One region of the Streptomyces sp. NPDC001348 genome, then DNA from elsewhere that is predicted to be linked to it. Evidence: riboswitches for the same ligand, from Rfam matches in the RefSeq annotation. Region 1 holds a riboswitch; each other region holds the start of a gene.
The links. A riboswitch is a leader RNA that binds a small molecule or an ion and turns the genes downstream of it on or off. The one in region 1 is predicted to bind S-adenosylmethionine.

Region 1 (7,011 bases):
TGCCGCTGCGCCGTCGCGCCCGAGGGGCGGGCGTAGTCGTACTGGTTGGTGTGTACGACGCGCAGCGAGTCCGCGAGGGCGCGCAGTGGTTCGGGCAGGTCGCGGTAGGCCGCGGCGGCGTTCGCGATGAGCGTCTCGCCGCCGTACGGCGTGGTCACGACCGACCGCAGCGTGGTGGCCTGCGGCGGGTTGACCACGAAGGAGACGTCCGTGTGCCACTCGTTGGCCTTGGACGTCTCGCTGTCGACGGCGAGCACGTTCGTCGTACCGTCGGTGGCCGGCACGGTCGGGTGGGCGGTGGTGAGTTCGCCGAACCAGCCGGCCACACGCTCCTGACCGACGTTGTCGAGGTTCACGTCGTCGAACACGATCGCTTTGTGCTCGTTGAGGGCGTCACGGAGCGCCGTGACCGTCAAGGGGTCGGGCGGCGCGGTGAGGTCGACGCCCTCGACGACCGCGCCGATGCGGCCAGTGAGTTTGCGGACGGACGGAGGCATGAGGGGTCCCTCCCGGGCAGACAGGCACGCCAAGGGGTGCTGGAAAACGGGACGTTGGCTAAATGAGCTGGTACTGCGCAGGGCTGATCGACCACACGCGGAACGCTGGGCTGGGCGGACCGGAGAGAAGACATGTGGCCGCAGGACCGCTACAGCCGCGCTCTCGGGGATCGCGTCGGCGTGCGCGAACAGGCTCCCGGCTCACACGTGAAGGAGGGGAGACGGGGAGCCCTCAGGAGGTGGAGACGACGATCCCGCGGGGAGACATCTCAGCGTCGGCGGCTTTACACCGCCGCTGCCAGGCACACGCCATGGGCGCACACCGGCCGCCGCCGGGGAGCACTTCCCGGGTCAGCGACAACAAAACGCGCTGGAGACGTGCGCCAGATCGATGTGGCGCCGCCGAGTGAGGTCCACGCGCGGGTTCATGGTTCGGGAGTTCAGCAGATGTCCACCAGTTTGGTCAAGAACTTCCCGGACAGGTCTTGCATTGCGGACAGGGAGAACGTCTCCGCATCTTCGGGACTCGCTCACACCACCTTCCTGCAGCAACGACCGGGAGGGCAGGCCCACGGGGTCGGGCGTGATCGCCCCGCAAGTCCGTACGACTGCGTCCGCTGGCCTGGACGAGGGTCGGCGTCGGGGGTCGCCGGGCTGCTGTGGGACATCGACCTCTCGGACCGTGACCCCGACGGGCCACTGCCGAAGGAGGATCCGGTGGTCGCCGGGAACGACGGCTCCTTCGGCGCCCGGCGCATCGCCGACCCACGCACGGTCGTGACCGAATGGCGGGCGAAGACGGAGGCGCATGGCTGGTCGCTGCGCGAGACCGTCATCGCGCTCGGCCCGCAGCGCGGGCACGTCGGCACTCCGTCCGGACTGGCCGACAAGATCGCCCACTTCGTGCGGCACGGCGCGATCGACGGCTTCAACGTCACGCCGTACCTCATCCCCGACGGATGCGACGACATCGTCGACCTGCTCGTCCCGGAACTGCGGGAACGCGGCATCTACCGCACCGAGTACACCGGCACCACCCTGTGTGAGAACCTCGGCCTGCGCGAACCGCTCACGCACCGGGCCACGCGGGACCGACAGCAGGCGGGCTGAGTACCCGGATGACCTTCGGCTCAGGACCGAGTACACATGACTGACAAGAAGCTGTCACAGACGGACCGGAATGCGGGTTCGACCGACGCCCGTTCTGACTGACATGACTGTTGGAGTAGCGCTCAACGCATCGGAGGCGCCGAACCAGGTCGACGCCACCGTACAACTGGCCCGAGAGGCCGCCGAGTTCGGTGTCACGTCGGCCTGGTTCGGGCAGACCTTCGGCGCGGACTCACCCCAGCTCGCGGCGATCGTCGGGCGCGAAGTGCCCGGACTGCAGGTCGGCACCTCCGCGATCCCCGTCTTCGGCCGCCACCCGCTGCTGGTCTCCAGCCAGGCTCAGACCGCCCAGGCCGCGACCCACGGCCGCTACCACCTCGGTCTTGCCCTGGGCACGAAACTGCTGACGGAGACCGGCTTCGGCCTGCCCTTCGAACGCCCCATCGCCCGACTGCGTGAATTCCTCACCGCACTGCGGCAGTTGACCGAGACCGGCACGGCCGACTTCCACGGTGAGCTGCTCACCGCGACCACCCCGGTCCCGGCGCGGGTACCGGGTGCCGAGAGCGGTGTCCCCCTGCTGGTCGCCGCGATGGGGCCGCAGGCGCTGCGGGTCAGCGGAGAGCTGGCGGACGGGATCCTGCCCTACCTGGCGGGGCCGCGCACCCTGGCGGAACACATCGTGCCCGCCCTGACCACCGCGGCCGAGGCCGCCGGCCGCCCCGCGCCCCGGATCGTGGCCCTGGTGCCCGGCGTGGTCACCGACGACGTGGAGGCGGTGCGGGCCAAGGCCACGGAGAACCTCGCCTTCTACGAACAGATCCCGTCCTACGCACGGGTCATCGGACTGTCCGGCGTCCGACGGGCCGCCGACCTGGCCGTGATCGGCGACGAGAGGACCGTCGAGGCCGAGGTGCACCGTTACCGCGACGCAGGCGCCACCGAGGTCGTGTTCTCGGGCACCGAGATCGCGGGAGAAGCCGACCGCCGACGCACCTGGCGACTCCTCGGTGAACTGGCCCGCTGAACACGCCGGCCGGACCGACGGCCCGACCGGGCCCCCTGCACCCCGTGACGAAGGAGAACCCATGACCACCGAGGCCACCACGACCGACTTCCGTGCCTTCACCGAGAACTGGCTGGAGTGGTACCGCGCCCAAGAGGCCCGGCTCTCCGCCCCGCACGGGTTCCTGGCGATCACCGGCCTGCACTGGCTCGACGACCGGCCCCAGCGCTTCCCGGACGCGCCCGGTACGTGGCGCACCGGCCCCGACGGGGTCGTCGTGGACCTCGACGGCGGCGAGGAACTACTCGTCGACGGAACGCCGGTGCACGGGGAACACCGTTTCGGGGTGCTTCCCGAACGCGGCGGCGTCGACGCGGTCTGGGGAGACGCCGTCGTCGAGGTCGCCAAGCGTGGCGGCAACGACATCGTGCGCCCCCGGCACCCGGACGCGCCGCTGCGCACGGCCTTCACCGGCACACCCGCCTACGCCCCCGACCCGCGCTGGGCCGTGACGGGCCGCTACATCCCCTTCGACACGCCACGACCCACCACCGTGTGCGCCGCCGTCGAGGGCCTTGAGCACGTGTACGACGCTCCGGGCAGGGTCGAGTTCGAGTTGGACGGGCGCCCGCTGTCGCTGACCACTTTCCCCGGCCATGGTGCGGGCCGGCTGATGGTGCTGTTCACCGACGCGACCTCCGGGGTCACCACCTACGCCGCCAACCGGGTCCTCGCCCTGGAGCCGCCCGCCGCCGACGGCACGGTCGTCCTGGACTTCAACCGCGCCGCAAATCTGCCGTGCGCCTACACGGACCTGGCCACCTGCCCGCTGCCCCCGGCCGAGAACCGGCTGCCGGTGGCGATCGAGGCCGGCCAGAAGATCCCCCGCGAGCGCGGCGGTTCCTGAGCCGGGCTCGGCCATTGACCAACGGCAAGATCTCTCCGTACGATCAACAGCGGCATTGAGTGTCAGCATCAAGCCCTGGCTCGTTGACCGGCAACCCTCCCACGCGGTGGGGTGCTCCAGGTGAGAGCCCGGCGGGATCACCGAAAATCCCGCAAGCGCGTGGCCCCGTGACCGGGGCGGGACAGGTGGAGGCCCGATATGCGGCACGGTGGTGAACTCAGCGCCTCTTTCGCCGGCACCACCGTGTTCTCCCGACTCTCGCGTCGGCGCCACATCGACCTCAAGCGCTCGACCAGCTGTCTCTGTCAGGCCTGACGGGCCTTCCCAGCGCTGGTCGCGGTCCGGCACCGGTCCTCGCCGCGTCCGTCTGCGCCTGATCCTCGCACTTCCCCGTTCCCTGTCTGCACAGCTCTCCCCCGGCGTCGGCATCGCGCCGACCGAGGCCGCACGCCCACGCACGGACATGTCCTGTGCAACCACCGTGCCGGGCGACACGAGCAGGAGAAGCCCTCCGTGACTGCACTTCCCCACGTCAGAACCCCTCGGTGGGCGGCACTGACCGCCCTTGTGACCACCAGCGTTCTGCTGACCGCCTGCGGATCGGGCGGCGGTGATGCAGGCAGCGGCACCGGGCTGCCCAGATCCGGCGGCACCCTGACCGCGTGTCCGTGCGCGGACCGGCCGCGCCACCGCGGAGACCGATCCCGCCGAACACGAGCGCCCTCTCCTGGACCGGACCGCTCTCCTGGGTGGTTTCCCAAGACTGGATCTTCCTGCGCATCGAGGCCGAGGTGGTTACCGGCCGGGAGATCACCGGCACGCCCGGCACGGACTGACCGAGCATCCCGCGTTACGGTCGTGCTCCCGGCCCCTTCCCGTCCACCGCAGCCAGCGCCCCCCTCCACAGGAGTCGCACCGGCTCATTCAATCCCCATGCGGCTGCACCGTCTGGGTGGAGGCACGCGGTGTGCGGCCGCCGTCCGGTCCGTAGCCGAACCTGATCAGCCCCTGGGGGCAGCAGCGCCGCTGCGGCAGGCAGGCCGCCGCCCGCAGATCCGGCCACTCCATCGCCTGGTGCAGCATCGAGGTGCGCACCCCGTGCGCGGTCGCGGTCAGCAGCACGTGCTCCAGGGCCTGCCCCGCCCGCAGCCAGTCCTCTCGCCGGTCGTGGGCCGTCCACAGCAGGGCCACCTGGGCGTGGCGCTCGAAGTGCTGGTCAGGCGGGTGCGGTATGGGCAGTCGGCCGGTGAAACCACGCATCGGAATCCGCCCGTCCGCGTCCTGTGGGCCGAGAGCGGTGAGCGGGATGCCGTACGGCACGTTGGCACCGGGTGCGGTGATCCAGGCGCGCGATTCAGCGGTACGTGCCGGGCGGGCCTGGTTGCGCGCTTCGGCCGCCGCGGTCAGCCCGAGCAACAGACGGGTGCCGGCGAAGTCCGGCACGCACAGTCGCGCGCCCTCGGCCTGTGCGGCCGCTGTCATCTCCGCCACGACCGCTTCGGGCACCGGGCGACCGGTGAAGGGCATCCGGCTGGTGTGGCGCCGCTCGACAGCCGGGTACAGCCACCGGCAGTCCGGCAACTCCCCAGCAGGCGTGGTCAGCTGTACGGTGGCCAGCAGGTCCCGCTCCCCGGGATCAGGCAGCAGCCGGACCACGGGGTCCCAGCCCAGGTGCGCGACGGCGACCCGGAGGTTGAAGACAGCAGCGCCCACGGACAGATGCTGGGCCCGACGGTCGGGGTCGGCCAGCGGCAGTGTTCGCCTGTTGTCGGCGCGCACCTCGATGGAACGGGTGGCCGCCCGCAGCCCGAAGCGCCACGGCTGCGTGTTGTGGATCGACGGTGCCGCGACGGCAGCGGCCATCAGCGTCTCCAGCACGCCGGCGTCGATCTCCCGGGTCTGCATGCGCGGCTCCTCAACTCCTTCGACGGGCCGCAAGGGTGTGCGGAGCTCCCCGTCTGTCCTCCACCTTCGGTCGTCACACAGACGCATGACGAGGGCCGTCCGTCCCCCCCTGCGGACCGGACGGCCCGGGCATCCGGTGCACCGCTCCGCCGGCCACCGGGGCCAGTGAGGCGTCGCGGGACTTCCGGCCGTGCGAGAAGGCGGCTGCGAGGTCCAGGCCTCCGCTGCCGGCGGCCATGGACATCTGTCCGTCGTGTCCAGCGGTGGTCTCCCCGCTGCCGGTCTTCACGACGGTGTCGAGGGTCATTCCGGCGGCGCGGTGTCCGGGCAGGGTGCACCAGGCGGTGCGGTTCCTGGTGACCTGCCCGAGGTCGAGCGTGCGGCTTTCCCCCCGAGAGAGGAGCGGGGTGGTGGGGCCGCCGCCGACCTTCAGGTCGTGACGCTGGGCGTCCTTGTTCGTGGCCTTCGGCTTGAGCCCGGTTCCCTTGGTGACCTCGATCCGGCCGGGCTGGATACGCAGGTTGGCCAGGGTGACATTGACGGGACGGGAAACGGTGGCGACGCCGCTCCCCGTCCCGGCGGCGACGGCTGGGCCGTCTGTGCTGCCCACCGCTGTCGGCCACCATGACAGCCAGCACGATCAGTACGACACCCGCCGCCGAGCCCAGCAGGACCGGCCGCCGCGACGAGCCGCCCTCTCCGGCGCGGCCGAGGCCTCGAACCAGGACTCGGGTCGTCGGAGCGAGGAACGCCACTGCGGACGCCGCGGCCGGCAGCAGGCCCACCGTGCCGACAACGCCGGGCAGCGGGAGCGCCAGCAGCACGACCCCTGTGTTCAGGGCGGTCAAGCGGACCCACCAGCAGCTCTCCAACATCAGCGACATGAACCGGGAGCCGGCCGCGAAGGACGACGGCCACGGCAGTCCGGGCGGGCGCCGGCGGCGTCGAGGAGGGCCGGCACGTACCGCGTGAAGGTCGTGATCGCCAGAAGCGGGATCAGCACGCCGCCCGTGATGCGTTCCCGTCGGCCGGGCGGCGCCCAGGTGACCGTGGGAATCTGCTGCCAGGCCAGGAGCGCCGTGGTCCAGCCGAGCACGAACGGCGCCGGCTGCAGCGGGAAGAACGCCTCGCTGTCGCCGTCGTAGCGCAGGTACTCCGGTCCGAGCACGTACTGCGGAACCATGTACGCCGTATACACGCTCGGAGAGAGGGCCAGCACGCCGCCGAGGGGGCGTTGGCGCAACACGAGGACGGCGGCGCACAGGGTGAGCGGAGCGACGACCGCGACCGCGAAGATGTCCAGCGCGACGAGCCGGCTCATGAACGCCCCGCCGTCCGGGATCGGGTACCGGATCGCCGCGAATCCGACCGGTCCGAGCAGCGTGGTGGTCACCAGCAGCGCGGCCGGGACCAGCAGCCCACCGCCGAGCAGCCGGCCGGGCGCGTGTGCCATGGGTGCGGACGGCGTCTCGCAGGTGCGGGGCATGGGCGGGTCGCTCACCGGATCTCCCTTTCCTCCTCGCTCGGGCGACAGACCAGGCCGGGCGGACGGCTCCCGAGGCCGAGAGCCAGTCCGCCCGACGGCG
Region 2 (7,011 bases), on a different contig from region 1:
TGGTCGCCGCCGGCAAGGCGCCCGACATGGCGCAGATCGGCGCCTACGCCGACTACGCCGCCGCGGGCAAGCTGTACGACGTCTCCGACCTGCTGTCCATACCCGTGCAGGCCGACTTCGTCTCCCAGCTCGCCGAGGCCGGTCAGTGGAACCACACCCAGTACGGCATGCCCTTCGCGGCCTCCACCCGGGTGCTCTTCTACAACAAGACCCTCTTCGCCAAGGCCTCCCTCACCCCGCCCACCACCTGGAGCGAGCTCGCCGCCGACGCCGAGAAGCTGAAGGCCATGGGCGTGAAGTACCCCTACGCGCTGCCGCTCGGCCCGGAGGAGGCGCAGGCCGAGACCATGCAGTGGCTGCTCAGCGGGGGCGGCGGCTACACCGACGACATCGGCGGCTACGACCTGGCCTCCACGCAGAACGTCAACACCCTCACCTGGCTCAAGGACGACCTCGTCGGCAAGGGGCTCACCGGCCCCGTCGCCCCGGGCAAGCTCAACCGGGCCCAGGCGTTCGCCGCCTTCACCGACGGACAGGTGGGCATGCTCAACGGGCACCCGACGCTGATCCAGCAGGCCGAGAAGAAGGGCGTGAAGTTCGGCACGGTGCCGATGCCCGGGCGGACGGCGCCGTCCAGGGCGTCCATGGGCGTCGCGGACTGGATGATGGCGTTCAAGCAGAACGGCCACGCCGAACAGGTCGGCGACTTCCTCGACTTCGTCTACAACGAGAAGAACGTCCTCGACTTCTCCCGCCGCTACGGGCTGCTGCCGGTCACGACCTCCGCGTCCGACGTCATGACCGACTCCGGCCGGGACAAGCCACTGCGGTCCTTCCTGCAGGAACTCCCCACCTCCGAGCTGTACCCCGTCGGCAAGACGTCCTGGGCGTCGGTCAGCGCGGGCCTGAAGAAGACCATCGGCCAGGCGGTCGCCCCCGACGGCAGCCCCCTCGGCGTCCTCAGCCGCCTCGAGGCGACGGCGAACGCCGCGGACAACAGCACCGGGAGCTGAGCGCCCTGTCGGTGCCCCGCGTTACCGTTCCGGGCATGGAACGGGACGAGCTGGGCCGACGCGAGCAGGGCATCCTCGCGCTGGAACGCCGGGGCTTCAGCGGCCCCGGCGCGAAGGAGCGTGCGATACGCGAGGAACTCGGGCTGGCGCCGGTCCGCTACTACCAGCTGCTCAACGCGCTCCTCGACGACGAGCGGGCCCTGGCCCACGATCCGGTCACGGTCAACCGTCTGCGCCGGGTGCGGGAGGTGCGGCGGGGCCAGCGGTAGCCGCTGCGCGGGGCTTGGCCGGGGTTCGGGTGCCGTCGGGTGGAGCGCCCCGCCCTGGGGCTGCGCCCCTGGACCCCGGCGTTTCCCACCCACCCGCCCGTGGCCGTCGGCTGGAGAGTCCCCCGCCCTGGGGCTCCGCCCCAGACCCCGCCTGGGGCTGCGCCCCTGGACCCCGGCGTTTCCCACCCACCCGCCCGTGACGGTCGGCTGGAGAGTCCCCCGCCCTGGGGCTCCGCCCCAGACCCCGGCGGGGACTCCGTCCCCTGCACCCCTGGCGGGGCTCCGCCCGCGGAAACGCACCCCCGGCGGGGAGCGGTGAAGCTCCCAGGAGTGCATTCGTGGTTGCGTGGATAGGGTCGATCCATGGGCATCCACACGACGGACTCCACGGACCCGGACAACCCCATGGACCCGCTGCCGACCCCCGTCACCCAGGCCGGGCGGGACGGGATGAACGCGCTGCTCGCCCGGCCCCGCTCCGCGGTGGTCGGGCTCGACTTCGACGGGACGCTGGCGCCGATCGTCGCGGACCCCGACCAGGCCCGCGCCCACCCGCGGGCGGTCCCGGCGCTTGCCGCCCTCGCTCCCAAGGTGGCCTCCGTCGCCGTGGTCACCGGCCGGCCGGCCGGGGTCGCGGTGCGCTACGGCGGCTTCGCGGGCGTTCCCGGGCTGGAGCACCTCGTCGTCCTCGGCCACTACGGCGCCGAACGCTGGGACGCCGTCAGCGGCACCGTCAACGCCCCCGCCCCGCACCCCGGCGTCACCGCCGTCCGCGCCGAACTGCCCGGCTTCCTCGACCGCATCGGCGCCTGGCACGGCACCTGGATCGAGGAGAAGGGCCGGGCCGTGGCCGTGCACACCCGCCGCGCCGAGGACCCGCAGGCCGCCTTCGAGGCCCTGCGCGAACCCCTCACCGACCTCGCCGCCCGCAACGGCCTGATCGTCGAGCCGGGCCGCATGGTCCTCGAACTCCGCCCGCCCGGCATGGACAAGGGCGTCGCCCTGCTGGAGTACGTCCGCGAGACCGGCGCCGAGGCCGTCCTCTACGCGGGCGACGACCTCGGTGACCTCCCCGCCTTCGCCGCCGTCGAAAAACTCCGCTCCGACGGCGTACCCGGCCTCCTGGTCTGCAGCGGCAGCACGGAGGTGACGGAACTCGCGGAACGCGCGGACCTGGTGGTGGACGGCCCCGAGGGCGTCGTGTCGCTGTTGCGGGGGCTCGCGGCGGCGCTTGGCTGAGCGGGTGAGCGGGTGAGCGGGTGAGCGGGTGAGCGGGTGAGCGGGCGAACGGGGGGCGGACACCGGCGTCCGCCCCCCCGCGTCAGTTTTCCAGCGCGTGCAGCTGGTCCAGGAACCACTGGGCCGGGGGCAACGCCGTGGCCGCCGCCGTGAGGCGCTTGGTGCGCTCCGCGCGCTCGCCCTCGGACATGGTGAGCGCCTGGTGGAGGGCGTGCGCCGTGCCCGTGATGTCGTACGGGTTCACCGTCACCGCGTCCTCGCCCAGCTCCTCGTAGGCTCCGGCCTCCCGGGACAGCACCAGCGCGCAGCCCTCGTCGGAGACGACCGGGACCTCCTTGGCGACCAGGTTCATGCCGTCCCGGATGGGGTTGACCAGGGCGACGTCGGCCAGCCGGTACGCGGCCAGGGAGCGGGCGAAGTCGTCCTTGACGTGGAGGACGACCGGGGTCCAGTCCGGCGTGCCGTACGCGGAGTTGATCTCCTCCGCGACCCGTTGCACCTCGGCGGTGTAGTCGCGGTACACCGCGAGGTCCTGCCGCGAGGGGTAGGCGAACGCCACGTGCACCACCCGCTCGCGCCATTCCGGGCGGTCGTCGAGAAGCTGCCGGTAGGCGAGCAGCCCGCGCACGATGTTCTTCGACAGCTCCGTGCGGTCGACCCGGACGATCGTCCTGCGTGCCCTGCCGTCGGGCGCCGTACCGATCTCCGCCCGCAGCGCCGTCATCCGCTCGTCCACGTCCGGCCGGTGCGCGCGCTGCCGCAGGAAGTCCGCGTCCGCGCCCAGGCCGTGCACCCCGATCCGGGTGCCGGAGACGGAGCCGGGGCCGAGGACCGTCTCGCAGCAGGCGGTGAACGCGTCCGCCCAGCGCTGGGTGAGGAAGCCCGCCCGGTCCGCGCCCAGGATTCCGCCGAGCAGCTCGGCCGCGATGTCGTCGGGGAGCAGCCGGAAGTAGTCCGGCGGCGCCCACGGGGTGTGCGAGAAGTGGCCGATGCGCAGGTCGGGGCGGAGTTCCCGGAGCATCCGGGGAGCCAGGGCCAGGTGGTAGTCCTGGACGACCACCACCGCTCCCTGCGCCGCCTCCTCGGCGAGCGCTTCGGCGAACGCCCGGTTGTAGGCCTCGTAGGACGCCCACTGTCGCCGGAACTCCGCGTCGAGGACGGGTTCCAGCGGGGTCTGGTACAGCATGTGGTGGACGAACCACAGCACCGAGTTGGCGATGCCGTTGTACGCGTCGGAGAACACGGCCGCGTCGATGTCGATCATCCGGACCTGCTGTCCGCCGGTCGCGTCCTCGGACAGCCGCCGGCCGCCGTGGGAGCGGCGCACCGCCTCCCGGTCGGCGTCGCTCAGCGCGGCGCACACCCAGAGCGCGTTCGCGTCCGGCCCGATGGCCGACAGCCCGGACACCAGTCCGCCGCCACCCCGCTTGGCGTGCAGCGAACCGTCCTCGCGGACTTCGTACGAAACCGGGCCGCGATTGGACGCGACCAGCACCTCAGCACCGTGCGTGGAAGCCATGAGTCTCAACCTAGCCCGGCCCGGAAACGCTCAAACGTACGGTTCCCTCGCTGGCGGAGTGACACCGGCGGGATGTCGGCGGGATGTCGACGGGATCCGGCCGGGGTACGGCCGGGGTACGGCCGGGGTCAGGCCACGCGGCGCGCGGCGTACTCCGCGATCTCCGCCATCGGCGGCCGTTCCTCCGTGTCCACGGAGTAGGTGCGCGGCTCGAAGCCCTCCTCGCCCCGCTCGAACTGGGTGAGCGAGGGCCGTACGAGGTGGCCGCGGGCCAGGCGCAGCTGGGCGGTGCGGTAGATGGCGGCGGCCATCCGGCCGAGTGCCTGCCCGTCCTGGTGGCGGTGCTTGCGCACCCCCACGTCCACCTGGGCCAGGGCGTTCAGGCCCACCAGGTGCAGCGCGTCGACCAGCATGCCCAGCTCCACCCCGTATCCGACGGGGAAGGGCAGCTGCTCCAGGAGCGAGCGGCGGGCCGCGTACTCACCGCCGAGCGGCTGCACGAATCCGGCCAGCTGCGGCCAGTGCATGTTGAGCAGCGGGCGGGCCATCAGCTCGGTGACCCGGCCGCCCTGGCCCGACGCGCCCGCGAGCGGACGGTCGTACATGCCCTTCACCAGGTCCACTTCCGGGTCGGTCAGCAGCGGGCCGACGATCCCCGAGACGAAGTCGGAGGAGAAGTCCTTCAGGTCGGCGTCGATGAAGCAGACGATGTCCCCGTGGGTGACGAGGAGCGAACGCCACAGCACCTCGCCCTTGCCGGGCACGGCCGGTATCCGCGGCAGGACGTCGTCGCGGTGGACGACCCGGGCGCCCGCCGCGGCGGCCACCTCGGAGGTGCGGTCGGTGGACCCCGAGTCGACGACCACGATCTCGTCGACGAGCGGGACCTGCTGCATGAGGTCGTGGCGGACGATCGCGACGATGTCGCCGACCGTCTCCTCCTCGTTGAGTGCCGGCAGCACGACACTGACCGACTGGCCCGTGCGCTGCTTGGCGGCCAGGATCTGGTGGAGCGGGCGATCGGTCACGGACCAGGAGCGGGTGCTCAGCCAGCGCTCGACTTCTTCCAGCACGGTGTGCGGCTCCTCACTGTTGTCTCGCGCTTCGGACGACTATCTCAACTGTCCCGGCCTTCGGTTACAGTCTTGAACAACGCCGATGACCATCGCATGTCCGGGGTCACCGCCGTTCACAACCGCATACCGCTCATCCAGAGGGGCAGAGGGACACGGCCCGATGAAGCCCCGGCAACCCTCCAGTCGGTTCTCGTAGATCAGTTGGATCAGTTGAATCAGTCCTGATCGTTCCGCGAGGCTCCCGGCTAGGGAAGGTGCCAAATCCGTCTCACGGCGAGATGCGTCGTGAGGAAGATGAGGAGAAAGGGCCTCGCCTCACATGGCTGTGCAGACTGCTGAAAGCACCACCGACTCCACCGTAGACCTCGGCCCCGCCGCCGCTCTGAGCTGCCGCGAGTGCGGCCACCGGGTGCCGCTCGGACCGGTCTTCGCCTGCGAGGAGTGTTTCGGCCCGCTCGAGATCGCGTACGACTTCTCGGCCTACGACACCGAGGAGCTCCGCAAGCGGATCGAGGCGGGACCCGCGAACATCTGGCGCTACGCACCCCTGCTGCCCGTCCCGGCGGACGTGGCGACCAAGCCGAACATCAACCCCGGCTGGACCAAGCTCGTGCAGGCCGACAACCTCGCCCGTGAGCTCGGCATCGAGGCGTCGAAGCTGTATGTGAAGGACGACTCGGGCAACCCGACGCACTCCTTCAAGGACCGCGTGGTCGCGCAGGCGCTGGAGGCGGCGCGCGCCTTCGGTTTCACCACCCTGTCCTGCTCCTCCACCGGCAACCTGGCCGGCGCGGTGGGTGCCGCGGCGGCCCGGGCCGGCTTCCGCTCCTGCGTGTTCATCCCGCACGACCTGGAGCAGGGCAAGGTCGTCATGGCCGCGGTCTACGGCGGTGAGCTCGTCGGCATCGAGGGCAACTACGACGACGTGAACCGCTTCTGCTCCGAGCTGATCGGCGACCCGGCCGGCGAGGGCTGGGGCTTCGTCAACGTCAATCTGCGGCCCTACTACGCCGAGGGGTCCAAGACCCTGGCGTACGAGATCTGCGAGCAGCTCGGCTGGCGGCTCCCGGACCAGATCGTGGTCCCGATCGCCTCCGGCTCCCAGCTCACCAAGATCGACAAGGGGCTGCAGGAGCTGGTGAAGCTCGGTCTCGTCGAGGACCGGCCGTACAAGATCTTCGGCGCCCAGGCCGAGGGCTGCTCGCCGGTGTCGACCGCGTTCAAGGCGGGCCACGACGTGGTGCGCCCGCAGAAGCCGAACACCATCGCCAAGTCCCTCGCCATCGGCAACCCGGCGGACGGGCCGTACGTCCTGGACATCGCGCGCCGCACCGGCGGGGCGGTGGAGGACGTGACGGACGAGCAGGTGGTGGACGCCATCAAGCTGCTGGCCCGCACGGAGGGGATCTTCGCGGAGACGGCGGGCGGCGTGACGGTGGGTGTCACGCGCAAGCTGGTCGAGAGCGGCGTCCTCGACCCGGCCAAGACGACCGTCGTCCTCAACACGGGCGACGGGCTGAAGACGCTGGACGCGGTGGCGGGCACCGGCCTGACCGCCACGATCCGTCCCAACCTGGACTCGTTCCGAGAGGCCGGCCTCGCGTAGTACGCGCTGGCCCTGCTTACCCGACCGGAGGTCACACCCGTATGAGCGTCACCGTTCGCATCCCCACCATCCTGCGCACCTACACGGGCGGCCGGGCGGAGGTCCAGGCCGAGGGCGCGACCCTCGGCGAGGTCATCTCCGACCTGGAGAAGAACCACACCGGGATCGCCGCCCGGGTCCTGGACGACCAGGGCAAGCTGCGCCGCTTCGTCAACGTGTACGTCAACGACGACGACGTGCGCTTCGAGCAGGGGCTGGAGACCGCGACTCCGGACGGCGCGGGCGTCTC
Region 3 (7,011 bases), on a different contig from region 1:
TGAGTAGCCAAGACATTCCAGAAGAGAACCTGCCCGCAGCGCAGGACACCACGCACGGCGCCGTAGGCGTCGCGGACGAGCAGAACCCGTTCGCCGACCCCGGGCTGCCCCCGCACGAGCACCGGATCCAGGACATCGACGAGCGGGCCGCCAAGCGGTCCGAGCGCGTCGTCGCCCTGCTGTTCACGGTCTCGATGCTGGCCACCATCGGCTTCATCGCGTCCTACGTGACGATCCCGGCCGACAAGCACATCTTCGTGTTCCCGATCGGGCACATCAGCGCGCTCAACTTCGCGCTGGGCCTGTGCCTCGGCACGGCGCTGTTCTGCATCGGCGCGGGCGCGGTCCACTGGGCCCGCACCCTGATGTCCGACGTGGAGGTCGCCGACGAGCGCCACCCGATCGAGGCCTCGCCCGAAACCCGGGCGAAGGTCCACGCGGACTTCAAGCTGGGCGCCAAGGAGTCGGCGATCGGCCGCCGCAAGCTGATCCGCAACACGATGCTCGGCGCGCTCACCCTGGTGCCGCTCTCCGGCGTCGTCCTGCTGCGCGACCTCGGTCCGCTGCCCCAGACCAAGCTCCGCCACACGCTCTGGTCCAAGGGCAAGCTGCTGGTCAACATGAACACCAACCAGCCGCTGCGTCCCGAGGACGTGCAGGTCGGCTCGCTCACCTTCGCCAAGCCCGACGGCCTGGAGGAGGCACAGGAGGATTTCCAGAACGAGATCGCCAAGTCGGCCCTGATGATCATCCGGCTCCAGCCGGACAACATCAAGGACAAGCGCGAGCTCGAGTGGTCGCACGAGGGCATCGTGGCGTACTCGAAGATCTGCACCCACGTCGGTTGCCCGATCTCCCTGTACGAGCAGCAGACGCACCACGTGCTGTGCCCGTGCCACCAGTCCACCTTCGACCTCTCCGACGGTGCCCGAGTGATCTTCGGCCCCGCCGGTCACGCCCTGCCCCAGCTCCGCATCGGCGTGAACGGAGACGGTTACCTCCAGGCGCTCGGCGACTTCGAGGAGCCCGTCGGTCCTGCATTCTGGGAGCGCGGATGAGTACTGCAGCCAACGACCAGCCCCGCCCCCGCGGGAAGGCGCCGGCCGGCGAGCGCGTCGCCGACTGGGCCGACGGCCGGCTCGGGATCTACTCCCTGGCCAAGGCCAACATGCGCAAGATCTTCCCCGACCACTGGTCGTTCATGTTGGGTGAGGTCTGCCTCTACAGCTTCATCATCATCATCCTCACGGGTGTGTACCTGACGCTGTTCTTCCACCCGTCGATGAACGAGGTGGAGTACCACGGCAGTTACGTCCCGCTGCAGGGACAGCTGATGAGCGAGGCGTTCAGCTCGACCCTGCACATCTCCTTCGACGTGCGCGGTGGTCTGCTCATCCGGCAGATCCACCACTGGGCCGCGCTGATCTTCCTCGCCGGCATGTTCGTGCACATGATGCGCGTGTTCTTCACCGGCGCGTTCCGCAAGCCGCGTGAGATCAACTGGCTGTTCGGCTTCCTGCTGTTCGTCCTGGGCATGTTCACCGGCTTCACCGGTTACTCGCTCCCGGACGACCTGCTGTCCGGCACGGGTGTGCGCTTCACCGAGGGCGCGATCCTGTCCATGCCGATCGTCGGCACGTACATCTCGTTCTTCCTGTTCGGCGGCGAGTTCCCCGGCCACGACTTCGTGGCCCGGTTCTACTCGATCCACATCCTGCTGCTGCCGGGCATCATGCTCGGCCTGGTCGTGGGCCACCTGATCCTGGTCTTCTACCACAAGCACACGCAGTTCGCGGGCCCCGGCAAGACGAACAACAACGTCGTCGGCATGCCGCTGCTGCCGGTCTACATGGCCAAGGCCGGAGGCTTCTTCTTCCTGGTCTTCGGCATCATCGCGGCCATCGCGGCGGTCGCCCAGATCAACCCGATCTGGGCCATGGGCCCGTACCGCCCGGACCAGGTGTCCACCGGCGCCCAGCCCGACTGGTACATGGGCTTCGCCGAGGGTCTCGTCCGCTACATGCCGGGCTGGGAGATCAACTTCTGGGGGCACACGCTCGTCCTGGGCGTGTTCATCCCGCTGGTCCTCTTCGGTGTGGTGCTGGCGGCGATCGCGGTCTACCCGTTCATCGAGTCCTGGGTCACCGGCGACAAGAGCGAGCACCACATCCTGGACCGCCCGCGCAACGCCCCTACGCGCACCGGCTTCGGTGTCGCCTGGGTCACGGTGTACATGATCGGTCTGGTCGGTGGCGGCAACGACCTGTGGGCCACGCACTTCCACCTGTCGATCAACGCCGTCACCTGGTTCGTCCGGATCGGCTTCTTCGTCGGACCGGTCGTCGCGTTCATCGTCACCAAGCGGATCTGCCTCGGTCTGCAGCGCCGCGACCGCGACAAGGTGCTGCACGGCCGGGAGACCGGCATCATCAAGCGCCTGCCGCACGGTGAGTTCATCGAGGTCCACGAGCCGCTCAGCCAGGAGCAGCTGCACACCCTCACGGCCCACAACCAGTACGTGCCGGCCGAGATCGGCCCGACGGTCGACGAGAACGGTGTCGAGCGGAAGGTGAAGGGTTCGGAGAAGCTGCGCGCCAAGCTCAGCAACGCCTACTACGGCGAGGACAACCAGATCCCGAAGCCGACCGTCGAGGAGTACAAGGAGATCACGAGCGGCCACGGCCACCACTGATCGCTGCGCACGCCACGCCACGCGCGAAGGGCCCCGTCCGGTGTTCGGACGGGGCCCTTCGCCATGCCCGACGGCTGGATAGGGTGGGGCCACACCCTGCTACGACCATCAGGAGCGGCTCATGAGCGCTGTGACCCCCGCTGGAGGCGACACCGCGGCGGGCCGTTCCTGGCCCGAGGTGCTGAACGCCCTGCTGTACGGCCGTGACCAGAGCGCGGACGCGACGGCCTGGGCGATGGACCAGATCATGCGCGGCGAGGCCACCGACGCGCAGATCGCCGGCTTCGTGGTGGCGCTGCGCGCCAAGGGCGAGACCGTCGAGGAGATCACCGGTGTGGTCCGGGCGATGTACGAGCACGCCAACGTGATCGAGGTGACCGGCCGCACGGTCGACATCGTCGGCACGGGTGGCGACGGCGCGAAGACGGTGAACATCTCCACGATGGCGGCGCTCGTGGTGGCCGGCACCGGCGCGAAGGTCGTCAAGCACGGCAACCGGGCCGCCTCGTCGGCGTCGGGCTCCTCGGACGTCCTGGAGAAGCTGGGCGTCAACCTGGACCTGACGCCACAGCGGGTGGCCGAGGTCGCGGAGGAGGCGGGCATCACCTTCTGCTTCGCGGTGAAGTTCCACCCGGCACTGCGCCATGTGGCCGCCACACGCGGCCAGTTGGGCATCCGGACGGTCTTCAACGCCCTCGGGCCGCTGACCAACCCGGCGAAGGTGAAGGCGCAGGCGGTCGGCGTCGCGGACCCCCGCCTGGCGCCGATGATCGCGGGCGTCCTGGCCGGACGCGGCAACTCCTCCCTCGTCTTCCGCGGTGACGACGGCCTCGACGAGCTGACCACGACCTCCACCTCCCACGTCTGGGTGGTCAGGGACGGCAAGGTCACCGAGGAGACCTTCGACCCGCGGGACGTCGGCATCCAACTGGTGCCGGTGGAGGCGCTGCGCGGCGGCGACCCGTCGTACAACGCCGAGGTGGCGCTGCGTCTGCTCGACGGCGAGACCGGGCCCGTCCGCGACGCCGTCCTGCTGAACTCGGCGGCGGCGCTGGTGGCCCTGGACCCGACGGGAGAACCGCTGGCCGAGCAGTTGCGTGCCGGGATGCGCAAGGCGGCCGAGTCGATCGACTCCGGGGCGGCCAGGCGGACCCTCGACCGCTGGGTGGCGGCGAGCAACGCGTAGGGACTGCCCCGACGGGGAGCAGCCGCGGGAGTAGAGTGAAACTGTGAAAACGTGGCCCCGCGGCTGCTCCGTCTCGGCGTGGGGTGCCCGGGGACACGGGCCGCAAGGAGCGAGGCATGATCCACTCAGCCGATATCCGCGAGTGGCGCAACCGTGACGTGATCGATCCCAGGGGCCGCAAGATCGGTGCCCTGGAAGCGGTCTACGTGGACACCACCACCGACACTCCTGCCATGGTCACCGTCCGCACCGGACTGCCGACCCGGCACCGGCTCGTCTTCGTCCCCCTCGACGAGGCGACCCTCGGTCCCGGGTACGTGAAGGTGGCCCACTCCAGGGGGCAGGTGAAGAAGGCACCGTCCATCGGCATGGACGACGTCCTGCCGGTCGAGCGGGAGCACGAGATCTACGAACACTACGACAGGCCCTACGAGGCCGATGTCCAACGCGGGCGCCGGCTGGCGCGCGGCTGACCGGCCCGTCGGAGGAGGCGGTCACCCATGGCGCTCTTCCTGTTCCTGATCCTCGTGGCCGTCATCCTGGGGCTCATCGGCGTGGCGGCACAGGGGCTGTTCTACCTCCTGGTCATCGGTGCGGTGATCCTGGTGGCCGACCTGGTGCTGTTCGGCGTGCGCTGGTCCCGGCACCACGGGCACCACGTCGTGCGGTGAGACTCCCGTCCGCCATCCGGACATGAGTTGCGGGCCGGTGATCAGCCACGTAACTTCTGTGACCAGGTCATGAGTGACAGTCATTCGGCCCCGGCCGACTGTCCGGCAACCCTCCGTCCGTGGCGGGGTGCCCCGGGTGAAGACCAGGCCGTGGGCAGCGAGGTCCGCGGCAAGCGCGGACCCCTCGCAAGCCAGGGGTCCTGGTCGTCGAGGGAGCCTTCTGTGAGCAAGCGAATGCGCTAGGGCGTCGAGCCCCGCCTCCGCATCCCCCTTTTCACCTCATCCGTGCTTGAGCGCCGTCCGCTCGTGCGGTGAGTTCCGCCTGCCTTCACAGGAGTACACCCATGTCCGTCCGCACCGTTGCCGCCGACCAGTCCCTCTGTGCCCCGCTGCCCGTTCTCGGCCGGGACGTCACCGTCCCGCTCGTCACCGGTGGGGAGGTCGCCTACGCCGCGCTCGACTACGCGGCCAGCGCCCCCGCGCTCCAGCGGGTCTGGGACGACGTGGCCGCGTACGCCCCCTACTACGGCAGCGTGCACCGGGGCGCCGGCTACCTCTCGCAGCTGTCCACCGACCTCTTCGAGAACGCCCGCGCCACGGTCGCCGAGTTCCTCGACTGCCGGGCGGACGACCAGGTCGTCTTCACCCGGTCGACCACGGACTCCCTGAACCTCCTCGCCCGCGCGCTCCCCGCGGGCTGCCAGGTCTTCGTCTTCGAGACCGAGCACCACGCCTCCCTGCTGCCCTGGCAGGACGCCCGGGTCACCTACCTCGACGCCCCCCGCACCCCGCGGCAGGCCGTGGAGACCCTCGAGCGGGCCCTCGCCGGCCGCCCTGTACCGACCGGAGGGGGCCACGGCCCGGCCCTGGTGTGCGTGACCGGCGCCTCCAACGTCACCGGTGAGCTCTGGCCGGTCCGCGAACTGGCCGCCGCCGCCCACGCGCACGGCGCCCGGATCGTCCTGGACGCCGCCCAGCTGGCCCCGCACCACCCGGTGAGCCTCAGGGAGCTGGACGTCGACTGGGTCGCGTTCTCCGGGCACAAGCTGTACGCCCCGTTCGGCTCCGGTGTGCTGGCCGGCCGTGCCGACTGGCTGCGCGCGGCCGAGCCGTACCTCGCGGGCGGCGGCGCCAGCCGCAAGGTCACCCGGCGCGACGACGGGGGAGTGGAGGTGGAGTGGCACGACAGCGCCGCCCGCCACGAGGCCGGCTCCCCGAACGTCATCGGCGCCTACTCCATCGCCTCGGCCTGCAAGGCGCTCACCGAGGCGGGCTTCGAGAGCCTGGTCGCCCGCGAGCAGCACCTGATCGCCGAGGTCCGCGCGGGCCTGGCGGAGGTCCCCGAGGTCCGGGTGCTGTCCCTCTTCGGCGACGACGCCCCGCGCGTCGGCGTCATCTCCTTCGTCGTCGAGGGCTGGAACAGCTCCCACTTCGCCGCCGCGCTCTCCGCGGAGTACGGCATCGGCGTCCGCGACGGCCTGTTCTGCGCCCACCCCCTGGTCCGCACCCTGCTGGGCAGCGACCCGCAGACGCAGGGCGAGTGCGGCGCCCCCGAGGCGGCGCCCGGCGAGAAGTCCCTCAACGCCGTCCGGGTCAGCTTCGGCGCGGGCACACCGGACGAGCACGTGGAGCGGTTCGTGTCCGCGGTGAAGGAACTGGTGCGGGACGGTGCCAAGTGGCGCTACCGGACCGAGGACGGCCGCTGCGTTCCGGCCGTCTGACCCCCGGCTCGGCAACCGGCTCCACGCGGCCTCCGGCCGAAACGAGGCCCTCGTCGGCCCGTCCTAGCTGTCCAGCCCGATCGCGAACGCCGCCTCCAGGTCGTGCTGGGAGTAGGTGCGGAACGCCACGTGCGTGTCGGTGGCCTCCACGCCGGGGATCTTGCTGATCCGGCCGGGGATGACATCCGCCAGGTCCTCGTGCCGGCTCACCCTGACCATGGCGATCAGGTCGTAGGTGCCGGTGACCGAGAAGACCTCGCTGACACTGTCCAGCGCGGCGATCTGCTCCGCGATCTCGGGGATCCGGTCCACGCTGGTCTTGATGAGCACGATCGCGGTGATCACGGCTGGTTCTCTCCCTCGGGGGCCGGGGCTGGGGCGGCCTCAACTCTAGGGCAGCCCCTGGTGGCCCGCCCGAACAGCACCCACGCGAGGACGAAGCCCAGCCCGAAGCCCACCAGGTGGGCCAGGTACGCCACACCCGGGCCCTGCGGGGCACGGCCCGCCGCCAGCCACTGCAGGGCCGCCCAGAAGGGCAGGACGATCCAGGCGGGGAAGCGCAGCGGGAGGAAGAACAGGAACGGGAGGAGACTGGTGACGCGGGCGCCGGGGAACAGGTAGAGGAACGCGCCGAGGACCGCCGAGATCGCCCCCGAGGCCCCGACCAGGGACTGTTCGGAGGCGGCGTTGGCGGCGGCGTAGCCGAGCAGCGCCAGATAGCCGCAGCCGACGTAGAACAGG

Region 2: it holds a riboswitch for S-adenosylmethionine, as region 1 does, so the genes downstream of both, thrC (threonine synthase) here and ACWC21_RS33640 (putative leader peptide) in region 1, are expected to answer to the same signal.
Region 3: it holds a riboswitch for S-adenosylmethionine, as region 1 does, so the genes downstream of both, ACWC21_RS04875 (aminotransferase class V-fold PLP-dependent enzyme) here and ACWC21_RS33640 (putative leader peptide) in region 1, are expected to answer to the same signal.

What each region holds. Positions count from the first base shown of each region.
Region 1 covers NZ_JBSFIK010000044.1:11,200-18,210, reverse strand. The annotation lists gene ACWC21_RS33660 (TauD/TfdA dioxygenase family protein) at 1-497, opposite strand, end outside; gene ACWC21_RS33655 (hypothetical protein) at 1,215-1,607, shown strand; gene ACWC21_RS33650 (LLM class F420-dependent oxidoreductase) at 1,711-2,634, shown strand; gene ACWC21_RS33645 (DUF1684 domain-containing protein) at 2,696-3,520, shown strand; SAM riboswitch class IV at 3,572-3,684, shown strand; gene ACWC21_RS33640 (putative leader peptide) at 3,719-3,835, shown strand; gene ACWC21_RS33635 (hypothetical protein) at 4,183-4,356, shown strand; gene ACWC21_RS33630 (Acg family FMN-binding oxidoreductase) at 4,445-5,425, opposite strand; gene ACWC21_RS33625 (hypothetical protein) at 5,499-6,035, opposite strand; gene ACWC21_RS33620 (hypothetical protein) at 6,300-6,926, opposite strand.
Region 2 covers NZ_JBSFIK010000008.1:222,806-229,816, reverse strand. The annotation lists gene ACWC21_RS11710 (ABC transporter substrate-binding protein) at 1-1,013, shown strand, start outside; gene ACWC21_RS11705 (DUF3263 domain-containing protein) at 1,049-1,282, shown strand; gene otsB (trehalose-phosphatase) at 1,646-2,521, shown strand; gene ACWC21_RS11695 (alpha,alpha-trehalose-phosphate synthase (UDP-forming)) at 2,604-4,040, opposite strand; gene ACWC21_RS11690 (glucosyl-3-phosphoglycerate synthase) at 4,169-5,113, opposite strand; SAM riboswitch class I at 5,244-5,417, shown strand; gene thrC (threonine synthase) at 5,436-6,722, shown strand; gene ACWC21_RS11680 (ubiquitin-like small modifier protein 1) at 6,764-7,011, shown strand, end outside.
Region 3 covers NZ_JBSFIK010000003.1:287,316-294,326, reverse strand. The annotation lists gene qcrA (cytochrome bc1 complex Rieske iron-sulfur subunit) at 1-1,058, shown strand, start outside; gene qcrC (cytochrome bc1 complex diheme cytochrome c subunit) at 1-3, shown strand, start outside; gene qcrB (cytochrome bc1 complex cytochrome b subunit) at 1,055-2,692, shown strand; gene trpD (anthranilate phosphoribosyltransferase) at 2,814-3,878, shown strand; gene ACWC21_RS04885 (PRC-barrel domain-containing protein) at 3,995-4,351, shown strand; gene ACWC21_RS04880 (hypothetical protein) at 4,379-4,549, shown strand; SAM riboswitch class IV at 4,615-4,731, shown strand; gene ACWC21_RS04875 (aminotransferase class V-fold PLP-dependent enzyme) at 4,894-6,270, shown strand; gene ACWC21_RS04870 (Lrp/AsnC family transcriptional regulator) at 6,334-6,615, opposite strand; gene ACWC21_RS04865 (rhomboid family intramembrane serine protease) at 6,612-7,011, opposite strand, start outside.